DNA from 2 places in the Halobacillus sp. B23F22_1 genome. Region 2 is predicted to be linked to the other one. Evidence: riboswitches for the same ligand, from Rfam matches in the RefSeq annotation. Region 2 holds a riboswitch; the other holds the start of a gene.
The links. A riboswitch is a leader RNA that binds a small molecule or an ion and turns the genes downstream of it on or off. The one in region 2 is predicted to bind cyclic di-GMP.
Positions count from the first base shown of each region.

Region 1: linked by a shared signal. The riboswitch ahead of sda (sporulation histidine kinase inhibitor Sda) and the one ahead of ACGTNH_RS06500 (anti-repressor SinI family protein) in region 2 are both predicted to bind cyclic di-GMP.

Region 1 is NZ_JBIEKE010000001.1:966,878-977,291, reverse strand. Features, by position in the region: gene ACGTNH_RS05085 (hypothetical protein) at 1-94, shown strand, start outside; gene ACGTNH_RS05080 (Spo0E family sporulation regulatory protein-aspartic acid phosphatase) at 709-858, shown strand; gene ACGTNH_RS05075 (YndM family protein) at 1,074-1,526, shown strand; gene ACGTNH_RS05070 (hypothetical protein) at 1,580-1,891, shown strand; gene ACGTNH_RS05065 (manganese catalase) at 1,949-2,770, opposite strand; gene ACGTNH_RS05060 (hypothetical protein) at 2,843-3,040, opposite strand; gene ACGTNH_RS05055 (YjzC family protein) at 3,143-3,325, opposite strand; gene ACGTNH_RS05050 (general stress protein) at 3,400-3,672, opposite strand; gene ACGTNH_RS05045 (SpoIIAA family protein) at 4,045-4,401, shown strand; gene ACGTNH_RS05040 (hypothetical protein) at 4,428-4,595, shown strand; gene ACGTNH_RS05035 (YqjF family protein) at 4,662-5,417, opposite strand; gene ACGTNH_RS05030 (CBS domain-containing protein) at 5,488-5,910, opposite strand; gene ACGTNH_RS05025 (DUF2512 family protein) at 6,136-6,516, shown strand; gene ACGTNH_RS05020 (YrhK family protein) at 6,584-6,874, opposite strand; cyclic di-GMP riboswitch class II at 7,073-7,157, shown strand; gene sda (sporulation histidine kinase inhibitor Sda) at 7,175-7,348, shown strand; gene ACGTNH_RS05010 (Spo0E family sporulation regulatory protein-aspartic acid phosphatase) at 7,453-7,578, opposite strand; gene ACGTNH_RS05005 (NAD-dependent succinate-semialdehyde dehydrogenase) at 7,872-9,305, opposite strand; gene ACGTNH_RS05000 (iron-containing alcohol dehydrogenase) at 9,324-10,414, opposite strand, start outside.
Region 2 is NZ_JBIEKE010000001.1:1,281,232-1,291,645, forward strand. Features, by position in the region: gene ACGTNH_RS06465 (O-antigen ligase family protein) at 1-1,274, opposite strand, end outside; gene ACGTNH_RS06470 (WecB/TagA/CpsF family glycosyltransferase) at 1,407-2,138, shown strand; gene ACGTNH_RS06475 (glycosyltransferase family 4 protein) at 2,180-3,298, shown strand; gene ACGTNH_RS06480 (glycosyltransferase family 4 protein) at 3,345-4,391, shown strand; gene ACGTNH_RS06485 (YveK family protein) at 4,524-5,282, shown strand; gene ACGTNH_RS06490 (CpsD/CapB family tyrosine-protein kinase) at 5,272-5,973, shown strand; gene ACGTNH_RS06495 (YkvS family protein) at 6,441-6,647, shown strand; cyclic di-GMP riboswitch class I at 6,713-6,799, shown strand; gene ACGTNH_RS06500 (anti-repressor SinI family protein) at 6,825-6,968, shown strand; gene ACGTNH_RS06505 (YvbJ-related protein) at 7,097-8,356, shown strand; gene ACGTNH_RS06510 (APC family permease) at 8,634-10,094, opposite strand; gene ACGTNH_RS06515 (LCP family protein) at 10,307-10,414, opposite strand, start outside.

The DNA.
Region 1 (10,414 bases), 310 kb from region 2:
GAAAAACTGCGATCACATCGACCGAATTCTCACTTGGAATGAAGACTTAAACGAAGGCATAAGTATACGCAGAAGTCACGGCTATATTAAGTAAAAAAGATTCCAAAAGGTTAGCTAATGAAAAAATGAAGGATTAAAAGTCATGAACTTTATAAAAACGGTCTGTATGAGCTTTATGTTCATACAGACCGTTTTGTCTTTCTTTATAAGGGGTTCTAAGCTCTATTCCATGCCTTCAACCCTGGACTTTGTCTCTGTTCGCAATATAAAAATGGATATATTTACATTTTACTGATATAATATTAACCTTTATTATGATTTAGGAAAACAAATTATTATTGAGGAGTGTACGAGCAATTAAATATAATTTCTACCATGAGCATTATAGCACCAAAGAATTAGTGGAACTTTACCAACAGATTCTTATGCATATTACAAGCGGGGATTTAACAAACGCCATGTTTAACGAAATCGATTTAATCGAAAAAGCTGCAAGAAAGAGACATCTCTCCCTGAGTTATAAGAGAAGAAATTTAAAACATTCACAAGTATTAGTTACCATTCAAAGCTTGTCGAGACACTAAACTCAACTTTTTCGTTTATTTATTCGACAGACAAGGAAAACCTTCGACATCCTTCTGTTTTTATTGGAGGATTTGCGATATGATGGTGTAAACGCTAACATCTTTTAGGGTGGTGAAGAATTGAATGAGGGAAAGTTCCTTAGACATCCAGATCGAAAAATTAAGAACTAAAATGTACGAAGCTTACCGCAGCAATAAACCATATAAAGAAATATTAGAAATCTCTCAGCAGTTAGATAAGCTTTTAAACCAACTCAGTCGAAAGTCTAAATAATTTCTTCACATCTATAATATAACTTCCCAAACATGTCTACTCTTACGGAACGGAGCACGGGTTTCTACCTTATGTTAAGCAGTTCCTTCTTCTCAATTCCGAAAGTCTTCTTCGGTTTTTCATTTACCAGCCAGGATCATTTTCTGTCAGCCTCTTTCACCATTGAATAAAAGTAATCCCTTCTACAAAGCCTATGAGTGTAGGAGGTGAATACAATGGAAAATGTAAAATTAATGGGATTGAAGTTTATAGTTAGTCTCGCTATTCTCTATATGATTTTAGGGGTAGGGTTTGATGTTTCTTTCGGTAATGTTTTCTTAATCACTCTTGTTCTAGGTATTGTTTCGTATGTACTGGGTGATAAGATTATCTTGGCTAGAAGCAACAATATTACCGCAACTATAGCTGATGCTGTTCTAGCTTTTGTCGTGATTTATATGATGACTGATGCTCTTACCGTGGGAAACACTGTTTTTGAAGCCACTCTTATTTCGACCATCTCTTTAGCGATTTTTGAGTATTTCTTCCACCAGTCAGTTGCACGAACGTTAAAAGACGTGGATGAGCAGAAGAGAGATGTTGAACAGAAAAATACTACAGGCCAGTTAAGTATGGAAGCCTCCGAAGAACTAACACCAGACGACCCACGTAATAAGGAAGAACGATAAAACTTTACTCAGTTTTATCGTTCTTCCTATCTTGTTACAGGAGAATAAAGCAGATGACAAAAAAGAATCAGAAATATACAGACTTTGCAAATGCTGAGACACAGCGTAACTTTCTTACTTCAGAAGAATTTCCAGAAGGTTCTTTTGGGCACCCAGAAGGAAAAGTTAAACCAGTAAAAAACAAAGAGACTCCCTGGAAAGAGGGTCAACAATATTACAGTAATTTTGCCTATGAGAACCGGAATCTTCACCAAAACTTACCAAGGCAATATCCTGGTGCCCACCCGACTCATGATGATAAAAATGAAAATAGTGAAGATCCGTACAACACGTCTCCCAATGAAAACAATAGTCAAATGGAATAATCATCAAAAAGCCGTTTCAACGTAAGGTTTAATTTTGAAACGGCTTTCTTCATCTTTTTATTTTTGGGGCGGTGTCCCATGCACGTAATTAGGTGCCGGCTTAAGTTCTTGTTTTCCTCCATGAGCCTGTGGTTCTTTCACGTACCCGAATTCACCATTCCCATCTGGCGTTTTACCTGAGGTCCAGTTTCCTTCTGTACTTTCTTCTCCTTCTGAGAAGTTCAATAAATCATAGGAAAATTCTGCAGCTTCCCATTCTTTTGGTACTGTGCCTGGAACTGTGGTGCCATGCTCTTCTTCCAGTTCTTTAAGAGCAGCGATCCATTGGTTTTGGTGCATTGTATCCCGTGCAAGCAGGAAGGAAAGCATTTCTTTGACGCCACGGTCGTCTGTCATTTCATATAAACGAGCAACCTGTAGTCTTCCCTGTGATTCAGCATTTAAATTGGCGCGCATATCTGTGATAAGGTTCCCGCTCGCTACAATGTATCCAGCATTCCACGGGACCCCGGTACTGTTCTCCGGCATCGCTCCGAGTCCTGATACGATAGCGTGATGGGGGTTCATTCCTCCCATAATTGCGCCAATGACAGGATCCTCTGCTGCCTTTTCCTGTTCGTGAAGAGGCGCATCATCTAACAAACGAGCAATCATAGTAGAGATCATTTCAATATGTCCCAGTTCTTCAGTTCCCGTATCCATAATCAGATCCTTATACCTTTCGTCTCCTCGTGCATTCCAGCCTTGAAATAAGTACTGCATCGCAACTGATATTTCTCCAAACTGACCGCCTAGTATTTCTTGGAGCTTTTTAGCATAAACAGGATCCGGACGTTCTGGCTTTGCGTGATATTGAAGTTCTTTTCTATGAAAAAACATAAGAGAAATCCACCCCTTCTTTTTTAATTTGATTCTTTATGATCAATATAAAACCTTGTACATCTACCACTTTCATACACAATCACGTAAGGCTTTTCTTCTAAAGGAAAATTCCACACGTATGGGATTAACCTTTAAGATATTTAACAACTGTTCCTCGCTGACCAATTCATCCAGTTGAAGAAATACTCTATTCCCTTCATTTTCTGTATCAAAAGCGACTTTGGAGTACCCATCATTTTTCAATGTATGGAGAGGTTTCAGCGTCACAGTTACATCCCCTTATCGTATCTAGAGTGATCTTAGAAAACAGATTTTTTCAAAAAGAATCCCCTCTTGATTCATTAACCAAGAGGGGATTCTTTTAAATCTTTAAGAAGATTTCACCCAATAAGCGGCTTCGTTCTCTGAAGGAGAAGGTGGAAATTGATCTCCTTCATTCAGATTTATCGTTGTGTTATCTTGACTGGAATTTCCGTTTTGTAGCTTGTCTACTTTATATTTACCGCTTTCTGGAGCTTTTTCTCCTGTTTTATACTGTTTGTTATTTGCCATTGGTATACACCTCCGAGAAAATTTTAGTTGATGGTTATGCCAGTAACCAGTTTCTTATATTTTAAAAAGTGTTGTTAGGAACTGCGGTTGGAACCGCTGCTGGAATTACGTCCGCCTTTTTGGCAGATCTTTTCATAATGTTCTTCACCGTATTTTTCACTGGTGGTTTCCCCACCTTTTTGGCCAATGTTCTCAAAGTGATCCTGATCATATTCCTTGCTGGTCGTTTCTCCGCCTTTTTGACCGATATCCTCGAAGTGCTCTTGGCTGTATTTGTTACTTGTTTTTTCTCCGCCTTTACGCCCAGCTTCTTCTCTGCTCATGTTACTTTGATTGTTCTTAGCCATATTATCTTGCCTCCTTATCAGATTTATTTGGTGTTACATATATTAACTTTCTCATTTTTCAGTTAAGTTAAACTACGGGTTTTTTAAAAATATTTTTTGTAAAATATATGAAATATTGGTAATTGATTCTTAATAAAAAATAATCTTTTATGCCTATTGATGTTGTGGATTTTCAATAAGAAATAAAACAACTTTCTTCTCTGAATACCTTGTTATTACATGATTTACCAAAATAAACACAGGCGTTATTTACCATTTTATAAATGCAAACACAACTAAGGATGCATGTTCGGGGAGGTCTATATAATCATTTACACCAACGTTTATAGTTGGTTCTTATCGTGAATGGTTTCATAAGAAGGAGAGGTTTACATGTTTACCATTTTACCCAGTCATGACTCATCAACGATCGTTGTTGAGATCAAAGGAGAAGCCACTGGCAGGGACGCTCTTCATCTCGATGAATATATTGAAAAATGCTTTAACGAAGATGACAAGTTTAATGTGATCGCTTATATAAAAGAATTGAATGGAATTACGCAGCAGGGACTTCTTAAAGGAATGAAAGTGGATGCTAAACGCTGGAAACAGTTTAATAAATTTGCAATGATCAGCAACAAAGACTGGATTAAAACACCTGCAAAAGTTGGGAAGTATCTACCTGGTATTCAAGTAGAGGTATTTGAAGATAGGGAACAGGAAAAAGCATGGAAATGGATGAAACAGTAATGCAGATTGGAAGGTAAGTAAAGTTGATGTCAGAAAACGAACGATCGAGCAACTCTATTGCAGCGAGAGAGCATAAAGGTTCCAGGTACCGAAAAGCTGTAAAAGAGCGAAGTGCCAAGTGTGAATTTAGGTACCTGGTACCCGGTGCGCAAGAGGAAGCTGAAGTCGTGCCCACAGAAAGCGGAGTGTTTTGACGGAGCGACGGTGTGGAGTCTCATTAACATAAATAATCCGAACTGATTTCTCCAGAATCGTTCGGATTATTTTATTTTTGTCTCTGCCTGTTTCAAAAGCTTAAGCGGCCAGAATAATACTCGTTTGGATTTCACGTAATGAAGCAGCGGCGGTTTTATCATCTCGTTAACAGGAAAAGGAATTAAGTTAAACGCTTGAATATCTGCTTGAGCCTCCTGAACCTCCCATTTCGTATGGTGAATTCCGATTTCGACAAGAAGACTGCCAAGAGAGCTCCAGGCATAATACCTTTCCAACAGCCATTGTTCAAGCGATTCATCTTTTGGGTAATAGATAGCTGAGTGAGGTCGGTATATCCCTTGAAGAAGTGCTCCTGTCTTTCCTTTTCGCTTGCTGGAAAACTGAAAACGTCCGTCTTGCTTCTGCATCTCCATTTTTGCGTAATAATAAGGCAGCGTTGTCATTCGGGCGCCAGTTACCGCTAAGACTTTACTGGCATCTAAACTGAAAAAATAAAGGCCAGAAACTCCGTTACATTTTACATAGGTTCTTACATTGAGTTCTAAATAAGTATTTACAGATGGAAAAGGCGGTAATTTCCTTATGTGCATATCGCTAACTTCAAATGGAAGGATGGTAATCCAGGCTTCCCCGCCATACGTGTCTAACGAAAGATCTTCTGGAATGTATGGTTCTACCGTTTCTTTCTTTATAGGAAAATGTAGAAATAAAAGGTGCTGCCACCTTTGAGTCATGATCCAGTGACCATCGGGTAATGGAAAGGTTCTATGGTCTGTCTGTTCTATGATTGGTTCATACATATCCGCTACCTCCTATAAAAAAGGTACGCTATGGCCAGATAGCGTACCTTTAATAACTTTTTTCTAATAACTAGTTGTTTCCATTCCCTTTAGAGACTTCCCGGACAATTCCTGCGGCTGCTTCATCAATACCCTGATAACCAATGTCACCTAAAGTAATAACACCTTTAATCTTATCACTTTCTACAATTAAAAGTCTTTTGATTTGGTGCTCCTGCATAAGACGAGCAGCTTCTTCAACCTCCATATCCGGATAACCGGTTATGATTTTCTCTGTCATCACATCCGAAGCTTTAATCTCACCAGCTGAACCTTTGGCTAATCCTTTTACCACAATATCCCGGTCTGTTACAACTCCTACATACTTATCTCCCTCGGCGATCGGAACAAATCCCACATCTTCATCTCTCATCTGCTTAGCTAACGAAGCTAGATCATCCGAAGATTTACAAGTCGTCAGGTTAGTAGTCATCACATCTTTTACTTTGCTCATTGTCCATCCACCTTTCTTCATGTAGTAATTGCTATATTTTAGCAATTGCCGCCTTGAAAGCCTTTTAAACCTGGCAGGATAAATATGCCCGTTTCGGCCTACGGTTATCGAACTAGAAAAGGGATAAGTAAGAAAGACCATAGTCCTCATTTTTTAAGAAATCGTTTAAAGCTTCCAATCTTCGGAAATTAAATCAGCAAATGAATAAGTAAAGGTGGGAAAAATATGAACCATATGAAGGCGCTTATCGTTAAAGGAATAATGACGATAGGTGTGCTGTCTCTCGTTTTAAGTTTAAGCTATGGCGTTCCTTTTCTAAGGGTATTGGTACTGAGTCTCGTGCTTGGGGCTGTTTCTTATGCAGCCGGGGACCTTACCATCCTGCCCCGAACGAACAACTTAACAGCAACGATCGCCGATTTTGTATTGACCTTTATAATCGTTTTCGCAAGCAGTGCATGGATCTTTTCGTTAGACGGTTCTGCCTTCCTGGCGTCACTTATTTCAGCCGGAATTATGGCAGTTGGTGAGTATGGATTTCATATCTTTCTAGCGTCCCACATCCTGCCTTCCAATGCCCGATTACGAACGGATGAATACTATTAATAGCAAGTAGAGCAGCGAAGATTTCTCTTCGTTGCTTTTTTGTGTCAAAAGGGAAGCAGCATCAGCTTTAAGGCCCTCCTTCTTTTCCTATAGTTTTTTTCATTTCATTTTTAAAAGTCGTGTCATGAATAAACTTAAGGACCGGGCGTGTTCCGAGAAATAAGCTGCCGAGCAGGTAACATGCATTTCCATACAATGCTGTTCCTGAAAAGAAATTAAGCGAACTACCTGTGATAAAAAAGACACCTACAAGGACATCGTTAAAAAGAGAAATAAACTTATACCTTCTTCTGAAAAAAACACGAAAGCGCCCCGCCTTTAAATCCAGATAATTTTTTCCTTCTGTAAGTTTTGGCATACCCCTTTCTCCTTTCATGGGTTCTTCTTTGATTACTAGTTACCAACCTATTTTTTTATTAAACTATCTATTAAATAAATCCTCCTTTTCTCCTTTGAATTTCTTTCTACATGATCTGTTTTTTTATTGGACGTTAAATATATAATGTTTATATTTTTCTTTTTATATAGAGTATAATGTAGATAGTTTAACGAAATATTTAACACGAGAATGTGATGACTTATAATTCGTATGTGGGCACTTGAATTATAATGAACAAGTAGTGCAACCGGCTCCTTAAAAAGGAGAGAAGAACCAGCTATGGCATATATGAGTAGAGACAAAATCATCGAACTCCCGGATGATGTTCTAATACGCACGTATTGTGCCGCTCTAAAAATCAACGTGTCTAATGATTTTTTAAATTTAATCATTAAGGAACTTCAACGCAGAAATATAGATTACAGTTATTTATATTCAAAAGAGCTGGAATAAAAGTTATAAAAAAATGGAAAACCACCCTTCATTCATGCTGTTTTCTATATAAGTCAGGTGACTTTCCACTCACAATCCACCTAGACGAGAGGAGCAATTCGAAATTACTTCTTTGTGAGACGGTTATACTCGTTTAAGAGCTTATCCAGGGATTGCGAAATTTCAACCACTTGGGGGCTTTGAGGATTTTTTTGAAACTCTTTGTACATTTCCAGTCGTAGTTGTTCAATTCTTGCTTCTAATTGCTTGATCGTAATTCTGACACCCCCAATGGTGTCAATATACCCCTTTAATAGTCAATCCATAACTAATTGATACGATTTGATTCTAAAGCATGAAAACATCACAATCTTCAATTCGTTCGTTCAGCCTTTCTGGTGAATACGAATGCTATTCGACCTAGAAGATTACCCTTTTGTTGTCTATCGTATACCATTTTTTCGGGAAAGAAAAAGTCACCCTTATCCCATGAAAGATAAGGATGACGACAAGTGTTATTTTCACTCAAATTGTTCAGAATGACTTAGGAGTTAATGCCAATTGAAAGATATTTTGTTTCAAGAAACGCTTCGATTCCTTCCGCTCCACCTTCTCTTCCTAATCCACTTTGCTTCATTCCGCCAAAAGGGGCCTGCGCAGCGGACGGCGCACCATGATTCCAGCCGATAATTCCATAGTCTAATGCTTCGCCCATCTTTGTACCGCGGTTCATATTTTCCGTAAAATAATAAGCAGCCAGTCCAAACGGCGTATTATTAGCCAGCCGGACTGCTTCTTCTTCGGTCTCGACTTTTTGAACGGGGACAACGGGACCAAAGGTTTCTTCCGTCATGCATAGCATGTTTTCGTTTGTCCCAAGAATTAGAGTCGGTTCGTAAAAGGGAACTTCATATTGACCTTGGCCGCCTACGACAATGTCCGCTCCTTTTTCTTTAGCATCCTCAACGTGTCTTACGACTTTCTCGTAGCCTTTTTTGTTAATGAGCGGTCCGATATCGACGTCTTCTTCCAAACCGTTTCCTACCTTGAGCTTCTCTATTTTTTCTTTCAACAGACTGACAAATGGATCATAAATGCCTTCCTGGACATAAATCCGGTTCGCGCATATACACGTTTGGCCGGCATTTCTAAATTTTGAAGCGATCGTACCTTCGACAGCTGCTTCTACATCGGCGTCATCTAACACGATGAGCGGGGCTTGTCCCCCTAATTCCAGGGAAATGTTTTTCATTTGATCAGCACTTTGTTTCATTAATAATTTTCCAACTTCCGTTGAACCTGTGAAAGTAAGCTTGCGAACGACTTCACTTTGCTGAATGGTTTCGCTGAAAGCCTCGTTTGGTGTAACAACCATATTTACGACACCTTTGGGAATACCCGCTTCTTCGGCGCATTCCATTAATTTAGCAGCCGTTAATGGCGTTTCTTTTGGCGGCTTCACAATGAACGTGCAGCCTGCAGCTAACGCTGGCGCCAGTTTTCGAGTAATCATCGCTGCTGGAAAATTCCATGGCGTAATCGCCGCAACGACGCCGACGGGTTGTTTTAACACTTGAATCCTCTGGCCAGGACCTTTAGATGGAATCGTTCGTCCGTACACTCGTTTTCCTTCTTCGGCGTACCATTTAATAAAGGAAGCAGCATACAACACTTCTCCTCTTGCTTCCTTTAGCGGCTTGCCATTTTCAAGCGTAAGAATACGGGCAATTTCTTCTTGTCGTTCAATTACCCGCTGATAAAATTTTTCTAAATAATCCGAGCGTTCTTCTGCTGATAATACCTTCCATTCTTCAAATGCAGCCTGTGCCGCTTCAATCGCGGCCTCCACGTCTTCCTTTGTCCCATTCGGTATCGTTCCGACTACTTCATTTGTAGCCGGATTCGTAATATCAAAAGTTTCTGCGTTCTCTCCTACCCATTTTCCTGCAACATAGTTTAAAAGATTTAATTCCTTCATAATAATTCTCCTCCTCCGTTATTTCGATTCCCATCCGGCAAAAGCATGTTGATAGACTTCACGGATGCTTTTTTCATCAAAAGGCATAGGACTTCTTGTCAGTAAGCGTGTCTGCTTCATTCCATTAGTCGTTAACTGATCAATATCGTTTAATGTAATCTTGTATTCCAAGATCGACGTTGGCAGCCCGACGTCTTTTACGAGTTCGTGAAGAGCCTGCACGACCTCCAGAGCCACCTGCCTTTTATCTTTCCCTTCGTAAGAAATAGAGAAAATTTCACCCAGCTCGTACATTTTATCTAAGCATGACGGCCAAATACGGTGGTAAACGTAAGGTAACAACACGGCATTTGCTTCACCATGAGGGATTTTAAATAACCCGCCAAGCGGATAAGCTAAACCATGGACACCGGCGACTCCTGCATTATAAAAGCTAAGGCCGGCAATTAAACTGCCGAGAGACATTTCTTTTCTTGCATGATAAGCCTTCGGATTCCAAACGGCACTTCTTAAGTTGTTGACGATTCGCTTCATCGCATCAAATGCGAGTGTATCGGTTAATGGGGTGGCGTTTACAGATGTAAAAGCTTCTATGGCATGAGTCAGCGCATCGACACCGCTCGCCGCTGTTACTTTTGGCGGCAGTGTATAGGTCAGTTGAGGATCGACGATGGCGTAATTCGCTAACAAATACTTATGAGTAATCACATCTTTCGTATCCTCCAGCGAAAAAACGGCGATATCCGTAATTTCAGCTCCGGTCCCGGCGGTGGTAGGGATGAGGACGGTTGGAATGCCGGGTGATTGAAGCTGCTTCGTGCCCGTGAGATTTAAATAATCCTCAACGGTTCCCTCGTGGTCTGCCAGCACGGCGGACGCTTTGGAAAGATCCAGCGCACTTCCTCCGCCAACACCGATAACAAGATCGGGTTTCTTTTCTCGTATTTCCTGCACAACTTCGTTTCCTACAGCTAAAGGAGGTTCAGGGACTACATTTGTCGATAAATCGTATCGAATGCCCTCGTCTTCTAAAATGTGTTCGATCGGCTGGATGACTTCCAGCTCTTTCAGCATGGGGTCGGTTAATAAAAAGGCGTGGGTTACATTCA
Region 2 (10,414 bases):
ATCAAAAAGCAAAGAGTGAGAAAAAGAAGCGTTCCAATTATCCCTGTACTTACTAATAGAGAGATGTATTGATTGTCGGTGTATAGGTTATTAGGAATGCCGTACCTCTCGTAAATAGGGGAGGAATAGCTTTGGGACGCGGCATCTCCATAAGTGGCAAAGCCGCTTCCAGTCAAAGGGTAGTCTTGAAATATTTCAAGACCTTTTAAAACGACATAAATTCTTCCCCATTCAGCACTTGCTTGAATGGTCTGATCCGAGAACATTTCTTTAAACCTTTCGATCAGCACATTATTTTCTTTTATAATAGGAGAAGCTGGTTCTTCTTGAACTTGATCAGGAGGTCTTTCTTCCTCCGTTGTGTTAAAATATCCTGATTCGTCGATCATTTCTGATACGCGATCCATTGGGTAATAGATGAGAGAAAAACTGACGACAGCATATAGAAATAAAGGCAGTACTTGCTTCCACGCTTTTCTAAGTATAATAAAAACGACAGCCCCAGCTGCGAATGCCAGCAATGTTCCTCTAGAATAAGTGAGTAAGGAGGTACCGGCTAATAAAATTCGAATGATCATTAAAGGTTTATTTCTTGAATTAGTATTTTTTAATAAAAAGGTACTGAAAAATACAATGAGCAAATAAGTAGCAAGCACATTCGGATTAGCAAGTAAGCCATATATGCGCATTTCATTTGCTGATGCGAGATTCCAGTCCCGCCATTCAGCTGGCAAAAGCCAGTGACGTGAGCTTATTTTTTCCACCCAGCCATGAACGCATACGAATAGGGCTGTCGCAATAGATATGCCGATTATTCTGTCTAGTTCTGTTCGCTGCCAATGAGATTCTTTTACAAAAATAATGACCAAAAACGTAATTAGTAAAGCTCGAATTTGAAACAGGCCGGCGGGGACAGATATGCCTGTATGAAGTCCCGATAATAAGCCGACTATTAAGATAGAAAGAAAAAGCCCGGCCCATTTATATTCTTTGATCCAATATGAAATAGGCTGAGACCGTTGATAGACTGCTATGCATACAGCTGTTAGAAGAATAAGGTCAGCTAAAAGAATATATCCGCCGTTTATTTCAACTAAAAAAGGACGGACAGGAAAGATAACAAATAACAGCAGCAGCCCATTTTTCGAGTAAAAAATAGTAAAGCCTACAATAATGATGGTAATGATATATCCGAACAGCTCAGAAGGTAAGATGAGTCCGAATGCAATGAGTAATATATGTAAGGTGAACAGCCAATATTTAAAGTCGTTCATTGAACCACTCCTGATAAAATGTTGCCTTCCTTATATCATACTCCTAATTTACCTATATAAACCATCCCTTTCATGTAAGGACTTTATTAATATATTTTTAATCTTTGTAAAATAATAGGAAGGTGTCTTGAGATGAGAACAAATGAAGCGTATGTTGAAATTAAAGGAATTCCTTTTTTTAACACAACTCATTACGAATTACTAACACAGCATTTATATCCTGCCCTAAAGGAACAAAGGAACATTTTTTTAGTAACCGCAAATCCTGAAATTGTTATGGAAGCCGAGCGTGATCTTGAGTACAGCAATATATTACGTGAAGCCGATTATGTCATTGCCGATGGCATAGGAGTTGTGATTGGTTCTAAGCTTATGAAGAAACCACTCCCCGAGCGTATCGCCGGCTTTGATGTTATGGAAGATCTGTTGAAAAAAGCGAATCGTGACCAATTACGATGCTACTTCCTCGGTGCAAAAGAAGCTGTGCTCTATGAGGCGGTAAATCAAATCAAGCAAAAATTTCCAAAACTCATTGTAGCAGGTCAACATCATGGTTATTTTGATTTAAAAGATGCAAATGTTGTTAATAATGTAAAGGAAGCAGAGCCGGATATCGTATTTGTAGGATTAGGATTTCCTAATCAAGAAAAGTGGATACATCAATTTCGTAATGAATTTTCTCATGGATTATTTATGGGAGTAGGCGGAAGCTTTGACGGATGGGCAGGACACGTGAAGCGGGCACCAGAATTTTGGCGGAAACTTAATGTGGAATGGCTTTATCGATTAATAAAACAACCGAGTCGCTGGAAACGAATGCTACAATTGCCAAGATTCATTTGGCATATTTTATTAAAAAAGTAGCAGTCTAAAAGCAACAACGGTAGAAATGAGGGGATCTTCAAGTGAAAATTCTTCATTTAAACGCAGGTAATGAAACGGGCGGCGGAATGAGTCACATTCTTTCTTTATTAAATATGCTGGATCATGACGAAGTCGTTTTAGGTGTATTGGAAGATGGCGAAATGTTTCATAAGGCGCGTGAACTATCAATTGACACAGTAAATTTCAAACAGAGTTTCCCTTATGATTTATCCGTTTTATTTCATATCAAGCGTTACATTGAGAATGAAAACATTGATATGGTGCATACCCACGGTCCACGTGCTAATGTATTAATGAACATATTAAAGACTTCCTTATCCATTCCATGGATTCTTACTCTTCATAGTAATCCCGATGATGATTTTATGGGGCATGGTGTTAAAGGCAGTATGTTTGCAAAGCTTCATAAATGTGCTATTCGACAAGCTGATCATTGCATGGCTATATCGGAAAGCTTTAAAAATCTGCTGCATAATATCGGGGTAGCTAAGGAGAAAATCTCGACCATTTATAATGGGATTGATTTCAACGTACTTCCTAATCAAAATAGCTTTAGAGAGGACTTTGGATTTGCAGATTCTGACTTCCTCATTGGGATGGTTGCCAGGTTAGAACCGGTGAAGCAGCACGAGCTTGCCATTCAAGCGTTTGCAGAGTTGAATAAAAAGAATCCTAATTCCCATTTAGTTTTGATTGGAAACGGATCAAGAGAACGGGAGTTAAAACGCTTATGTTCAGACAGTAATCTTGACCGTCATGTTCATTTTTTCGGTCATAGAGAAGATGTTTCTTCGATTTTACCCTTGATGGATGTTACGTTACTTACTTCTAAAAGTGAAAGTTTTCCTCTAGTTTTATTAGAATCTGCGAGAGCACGAGTTCCTGTTATTACTACAAATGTAGGCGGTGTTCCTCAACTTGTTCCTTCTAATAAATACGGGTGGGTGACGGAGTGTGAGGAACTTACTACCACTTTACATTTAGCTTATGAGAAAAACAAAGACGAACGTCAAGTAATGGGAGACCGCTTTTACCATTTTGCACGAAGTCGGTACTCTTCCAATCACCTTGCCCAACAAGTAACTAAAATTTATGACATTATGTATAAATCACCTATAGAAGTCGAATCACACGTATAGTGCAGCTTGTCCCTACACCATAGAGTTAACAGAAAGGAGGTGCACTATGGAACTTCAAGCGCTTCTTTTTTGTTTTTTACTGGCGGTTGCACTTACTCCATTGATTATCAAATTTGCAGTTTATATAGGAGCTACAGACCAACCTGACCATCGAAAGGTTCATACTAAACAAATGCCAAGGCTGGGCGGCTTAGCTATTTTTGTAAGTGTTATATTTGGGATGGTTTATTTTACTCCTTATCACCCCTATTTGTACCCCCTCCTTATAGGTGGAGTCATTATTGCAATTACTGGATTTTTAGATGATATCTTTAGTCTTCCTCCATTGTACAAGCTGGGCGGACAATCTCTTGCAGCGCTTGTTGTCATTGCCAGCGGAGTGAAGATTGAATTTATAAACCTCCCTTTTGGCTCTCCTATTGAATTTGGATTTTTAAGTATTCCTATTACGTTATTCTGGATCATTGGAATTACAAATGCGATTAATTTAGTGGACGGATTGGACGGGCTTGCGGCAGGCATCTCTTCGATTGCTTTATTAACGATCACGAGTATGGCTATTATGATTGGCAATGAATTTGTGATGTATATGGGGTTAATCGTATTAGGAGCTGCATTGGGATTTTTAGTTTTTAATTTTTACCCCGCTAAAATCTTTATGGGAGATACAGGAGCTATGTTTTTAGGCTTTATGATCAGTGTACTTTCCCTGCTCGGATTTAAAAATGTAACGTTATTTTCATTTATTATTCCAATTCTTATACTTGGAGTACCAATCTCTGATACCATAATTACCATTGTTCGCCGAATGCTGCACGATCAGCCGATTATGAAAGCCGACTTTGCTCACTTACACCATAATTTATTAAAGCTGGGATGCAGTCATCCGCAGACGGTTATTATGATTTACACCCTTAGTGCGCTATTTAGTTTAGCGGCCGTACTTTTTTCACAGGCTACCCTTCTTAATTCCTTAATGGTGGTAACGATCCTCATTTTCAGTACCGAAATCATGGTTGAAATATCGCAAATTGCGGGTGAGAAATATCGCCCGTTGTTAAATCGATTGGTATCACCCCGCAGCAAAGAGTGAGTCATGTAATGTCGAAAATTCTCACTCTTTGTATTTTTATTGGGAAAATTTTGTTTGAACCTACAAAATAAAACAGTTTGTGATATAATGTTGTTATCTTTTTGAATATTTTACATAGTTGGGGGTACATGCATGGAAGAGACTATTTCTCTCAGAGAAATTTTTGAAGTTTTAAAAAAGAGAATTTGGATGATTCTTGCAGTGACAGCTGGCGCTGCAATTATTAGTGCAATTGTAACATTTTTTATTTTAACACCTACTTACGAAGCATCATCGGAATTTATTGTAAATCAATCAGAGGCTATGGACCAAGATTCAGCCTATGATGTCAATGATATTCGTACCAATGTAGAATTGATTAGTACATACAATGTAATTATTAAGAGCCCAGCGATATTAGACGAGGTAATAGATTCATTGAATCTACAACTATCCGCAGAACAGTTAAGTAATAAGATTCAAGTATCAAGTGCGGAAGAATCTCAAGTGGTAAACGTTACGGTTACAGATGAAAGCCAGTCTATGGCCGTAGAAATCGCAAACGGTACGGTAGAAACTTTTCAACAAGAAATTCCATCATTAATGAACGTCGATAATGTTAATATCTTATCTCCAGCAGTTGAAAGAGTAGACGCTTCCCCAGTAAGCCCTAAACCATTACTAAACATTGCCATTGCGATTGTTGTCGGCTTAATGGTAGGAGTAGGTTTAGCATTCTTACTTGAATATCTGGATAACACAATTAAAACTGAGCAAGATGTTGAAAAAACACTTGGTGTTCCTTTGATGGGAGTAATTTCTACAATTTCAGAAGAAGACTTGGGGCCTGAAACGATGAATAGACAACCGAGTCGTGCATCGAAAGTAAGAGGTGAATCTGTTGGTACGTAAATCAAGAATGAAACAAGCTGCTTTGAAAGCGAGAAAAATAATTGCAAACGACAATCCTAAATCACCAATAGCTGAACAATATCGTACAATTAGAGCTAATTTACAGTTTGCCTCTGTCGATCATGAGCTGCAATCTCTTTTGATTACTTCTTCTGGGCCGTCCGAAGGGAAGTCTATGACCTCTGCTAACATGGCTGCTGTTTTTGCACAACAAGGGAAAAAGGTCCTGCTAGTTGATGCTGATTTGAGAAAACCAACTGTCCACCATACGTTTCGATTAACGAATACTAGAGGATTAAGTAATTTTCTTGTCGGCAGAGAAGGGCTAAAAGAAATCATTCAACATACAGGTGTTGACAATTTGGAAGTATTGACAAGCGGTCCTATTCCGCCAAACCCATCCGAATTATTAGGATCCAAAGCAATGAATAAGTTAATGCTGGAAGCAAGACAAAATTACGATCTTGTTATCTTTGATACGCCTCCTGTGTTAGCCGTTTCTGATTCCCAGGTTTTAGCTAGTGATGTAGATGGTGTTATGTTGGTTATCAGAAGTGGGCAGACTGAATTTTCTGCAGCGGAGCGTGCAAAAGAGTTACTTGAACAATCCAGAGCTAATTTACTCGGCGTTGTACTAAACGATAGAGAAAAGAAAAATAGCAATTATTATTATTATTACGGAAACGGATAAGAACAGAGCGGATATCGCTCTGTTTTTTTTAATTCTCCAAAAAGATACTTTACAAAAAAGAAGTAGGAATACTAAGGGACCTTGCTCGAATAAAAGTTAGTAGGGGAGAATAGTAAGCCGGTGAGGCAGCGATCGACAGTTAGCTCTTAACATGTCAGGTATCGTAAATTCTTATGATAACGAACATAAAATGTAGCACCTTCCGCTCTAAGGGAAGAGAAATATTTCATATTATAGATGGGTGGCTGGTCATTTAAGATGAGAAAAAGGGGAGGGCAGCAGGCTGGTTTTGCTGGGATGAGGCGGGGGAGCTGCACCCACATTTTTTGTGCTGATTATGAAAGCGGACACAATTTCACCTTAAATAATCAAAATTTTCTATGAAAATCACTGGAAATTACTTGCCTTCTCTAGAAAATTCCATTATCCTTTATTTTAAATTGTATATGTTGAAAGGGGTCATTATTGTGTTTACACCAGATACAAAGGTAGCTAGTCCAGGAAACATTATAGAATTTGAAAGAAATGAAACGATGTTTAAAGGTAAAGTTATCCCGAGTCAGTGTCAAAGATCCGTCATTGTTGACCTTACGATTATGGATAACTTAGATGAAATAGATTTTGAATATGATCGTACAGTTGTAGCCCATGAAAATTATCGTGTTTTGTCATAATTTTCTGACAAAACTATTGTTAAAATAAAATTAGAGTATTATAATGATGTTTATAACAACTTCTCCTTGTAAAAAGGCAAACTTATTGAAAAATAAGGACGCAAAACTACGGGTCTAAGACCACTACAGGTTAGGACCGCCGGGTCGTCTAAGGTGAATGGTGGAGGGGATCATTCATTGAAAAAGCTAAATGATGATAAGAAGCTGGACGCGGAATGGGTAGCCCTTATGAAAGAAGCCAAGAGGCAAGGACTAACAAAAGAAGAAGTCCATCAATTTTTATCCCTCACTAGAAATATTAATTATAAGGTAAGAGTTTGAGCTTCTCAAAATTTGAGAAGCTTTTTTATGTCTCTTTTTATTGAGAAGATTGGAAAAATATGAATAGAAATATTGTTAAATATGGTAGAATATAAGTAGTTTTTGTAGAAAAAAGGGGGAAGATTTTCATGGGGGAATGTCAATCATGTGGGAATAACACTGTTCGTTCACAAAGATATTGTAATGATTGTCAGTCAAACCAAAACGTTAAGCAGCCGGCAGATTTTGCTCGAAGTGATGAATGGTTAAATGCCAGCCGATATTACGAAGAATATCAAGATGAACAAAATTCCCATAAAAAGAGAAATTGGAGAAAAATCTTTGCGTCTATTATAACTGTGCTCTTATTACTAGGATTTGCAGCTACAGGATGGGCCTATTTAAATAAAGTAACTTCAGCAAAGCATACGGTACAAGAATTTGAGAAAGCTGTAAAAAACAGTGATGCTGAGCGGCTTGTCCAACTTATATCATTTGAACACACGTCAACTGGGTTCAACAAGTCACAAGCTGAACATATGATTCATTATTTTAAAGAAAGCCCTGGTGAGTTCCTCGCTTTAATAGGTTACTTAAGAGCATCAGCTGATGGAGCGGAAGAAGATGAATCACAGAACATGCATGTTAATCGTTTAGGAACCAAATGGCTATTATTCGATCAATATAAAATAAAACTTGACCCAGCTGGAATTAATATTCAAACATCTCAAGAGAACGTAAATTTATATTTAAATGGTGATGAGGTTGGAGAGTTATCAGAAGGTATATATGAGTTAAAAGGTGTTACTCCTGGAGAGCATGTTGTAAAAGGTGAGGTTGAAGTTAAGGGAGATCGATATGATCACATTATGTCAGTTAATACATATGAAAATAAAGATAATCCAATAGAAATAGAATTTGAAGAATTATCACCGGAAGTTCTCCAAGCTTCTTTAGAAAAAAGGTTAGAGGATGACATAAAAACGGCAGTTGAAAATCATGTGAATGAATATGTTGAAGCATATGAAGATAAAGACATCAATGCGTTTCAAGTGATGAAGAATGACTCGTACCTGCAGGATACAGAAGCTAATATTCAAGAAATGGATGAATTAGGAAAGAACTTTTCAGGAGAAATAAAATCCATCACCTATGACATAGGGAGCTTGGAATTGGAACGAGATGAAACTTCAGATTTATTTACTTCTTCCATCATTGTTTCCTTTGTACTTGATGCAGGTTATTATTTGGAAGGTGACGATCCAGATCATATGCTTAGTAACGAAAATACTTATTCCTGGAACTACGAATTCGCTTTTGAGGAGGAAGAAAAGTCGTGGGTGATCACTTCCGGCACGCCGATGGCAATGTTTGAAACTGATGAACTTGAAGTAAAAGAATTTGAGTAATTGAAAGAATATGTAAGCAGGGTTGTTAATAAAACGAACATCCGGATAAACGCAGAACATGAGCGTATTCAAAATACGCAGCCTCCTGTGGTAGAAGAGAGAGTCGAAGATCCCGCACTTTGCTTTCCGGGGAAGCTGAGGCCGTGCCCAGGGAAAGCCAAGTATTTTGACGGAGCGTTGGTGTGAAGTCTCGTAATAAATAATCCGAACTGATTCTTTTGAATCGTTCGGATTATTTTATACTTATTCAACTTTTCCCAAGTCTGGATTTCTTATCCTAAATCTTTTCTTTACCCAAAATCAGGTAGTTCAACTCTTTGTCCGTTAATTTGTTGTAACGGTGCGAATTAAAGATATAGAATAATATTCCTAACAAGGCCCATATCCCTAAAGCAATTAAAGATTCTTTTCCTAGTGCTGCAGGTGAGCCGGGAATTAATAGCAGAACTAAGAAAATGATGGAGCTGATCATCCCTAATAAAGATAATAGTTTCTTTCCGGGCGCCACGATGCTTGCGTTATTCATTGTTTTACTTTGTTCCGACCATTTGAAAATTTTATACGCAGTAGCTGTACAGAAAAAGTAAGCAATCGCAACTCCTGTTGATGACATATCGACTACCCAAAGTAACGCCTCGCGGCCAAACCACGGAGCAATTAAACAAACTGCCATAGTAAATAGAATCCCTACATAAGGGGTATGGTATTTACGGTGTAATGCCCTGAAAGCGTTGGGTAAAATTCTGGCGCGCCCCATAGCGAAAGTAAGCCGGCTGGCTGAAAGGTAAAATCCATTGAGTCCAGTGAAGATTCCCATGCAAATGGCAAGAGCAATAATAAATACACCTGCACGTCCCATATAACTCTCTATGGCATCGCCTGTTCCCCAGACCGAATTTTGCTCGTTGATCTGGGTTAAGAGTTCCTGCCATGGCATCGTACTTGCGGTAATAATAATCATAAAGGAATAAGCAAGCCCCGCTGCGATCAATGACCAAATAATCAATCCAAATGCTTTTCTTGATTCAAATTGGAATTCTTCCGCCGCCTGGGGAATATTATCAAATCCTACATAAGCAAAAGGTGCAACTGCTAAAATTGCAAGAATGGAGGCAAGCGCTGGTTGAGAGGGTTCAAAAGCAGGTGTTATATTTTTGACACTCGGCCCTTCAGCAAATATAGCACTTACAGCAAGCATTAGAATGCCTAATATAAGAATAATACTGAAAATAAATTGCGTCTTTCCAGAAAAACTTGTTCCTCGAATATTTAAAAAGGCAAATAAGATGAGTACGAAACTGGCGATTAGAATTTGGATGATAGATACCTCATAGCCTGCCACACTATATAAAGTTCCTATTGCTGCGAATTGAGGAAATAAGAACTTAGCTAATAAAGCCAGTGCCGAGGCATTCAATGCAACGATACATATGTATCCTAACGTTAAAAACCAGCCAGCAAAGAATGCGAATTTACGGCCGAATCCAATGTAGGCATAGGAAAACTCCCCGCCAGTCACCGGGAATTTTTTAATAAGAAAACCATAACTTACTCCTATGATCATCATAAGGACTGCGCCTAAAAGAATACCGATGACGACACCGAATGGACCTGCATCCCCAATCCAATCTGTTGGAAGTACAAAAGCTCCCCACCCAATTGCTGAGCCAAAAGCAATCGCCCAAACCCAATGAGGTTTTAAAGATTTCTTAAGTTGTCTTCTTTCAAGTTCTGCCATGAACCTATAAAGCCTCCTACTAAAATTGACGTGCAAGAACTATTCTACTTATTGTGTGGTTGTAGTACAAATATCATCCACCAAAATAAACTTATCGTTTTCATAAAGATAATGGATGTGGTTCTAAAGGCAAAAAAGCTTGTAGAAAACCATCGAGGTTTCTACAAGCTTTATACTTTTAAACGTATTCGAGTATTTCCTGGGAAATACGACTAATATCGGTACTGATCATCATAATCTGAATTTATAGAGCTTTGTTCTTCTCCGGCGAAGGAACTTGGTTCAGACTGTTCTTCCAAATCTAAGTGAGTACGAAGCGA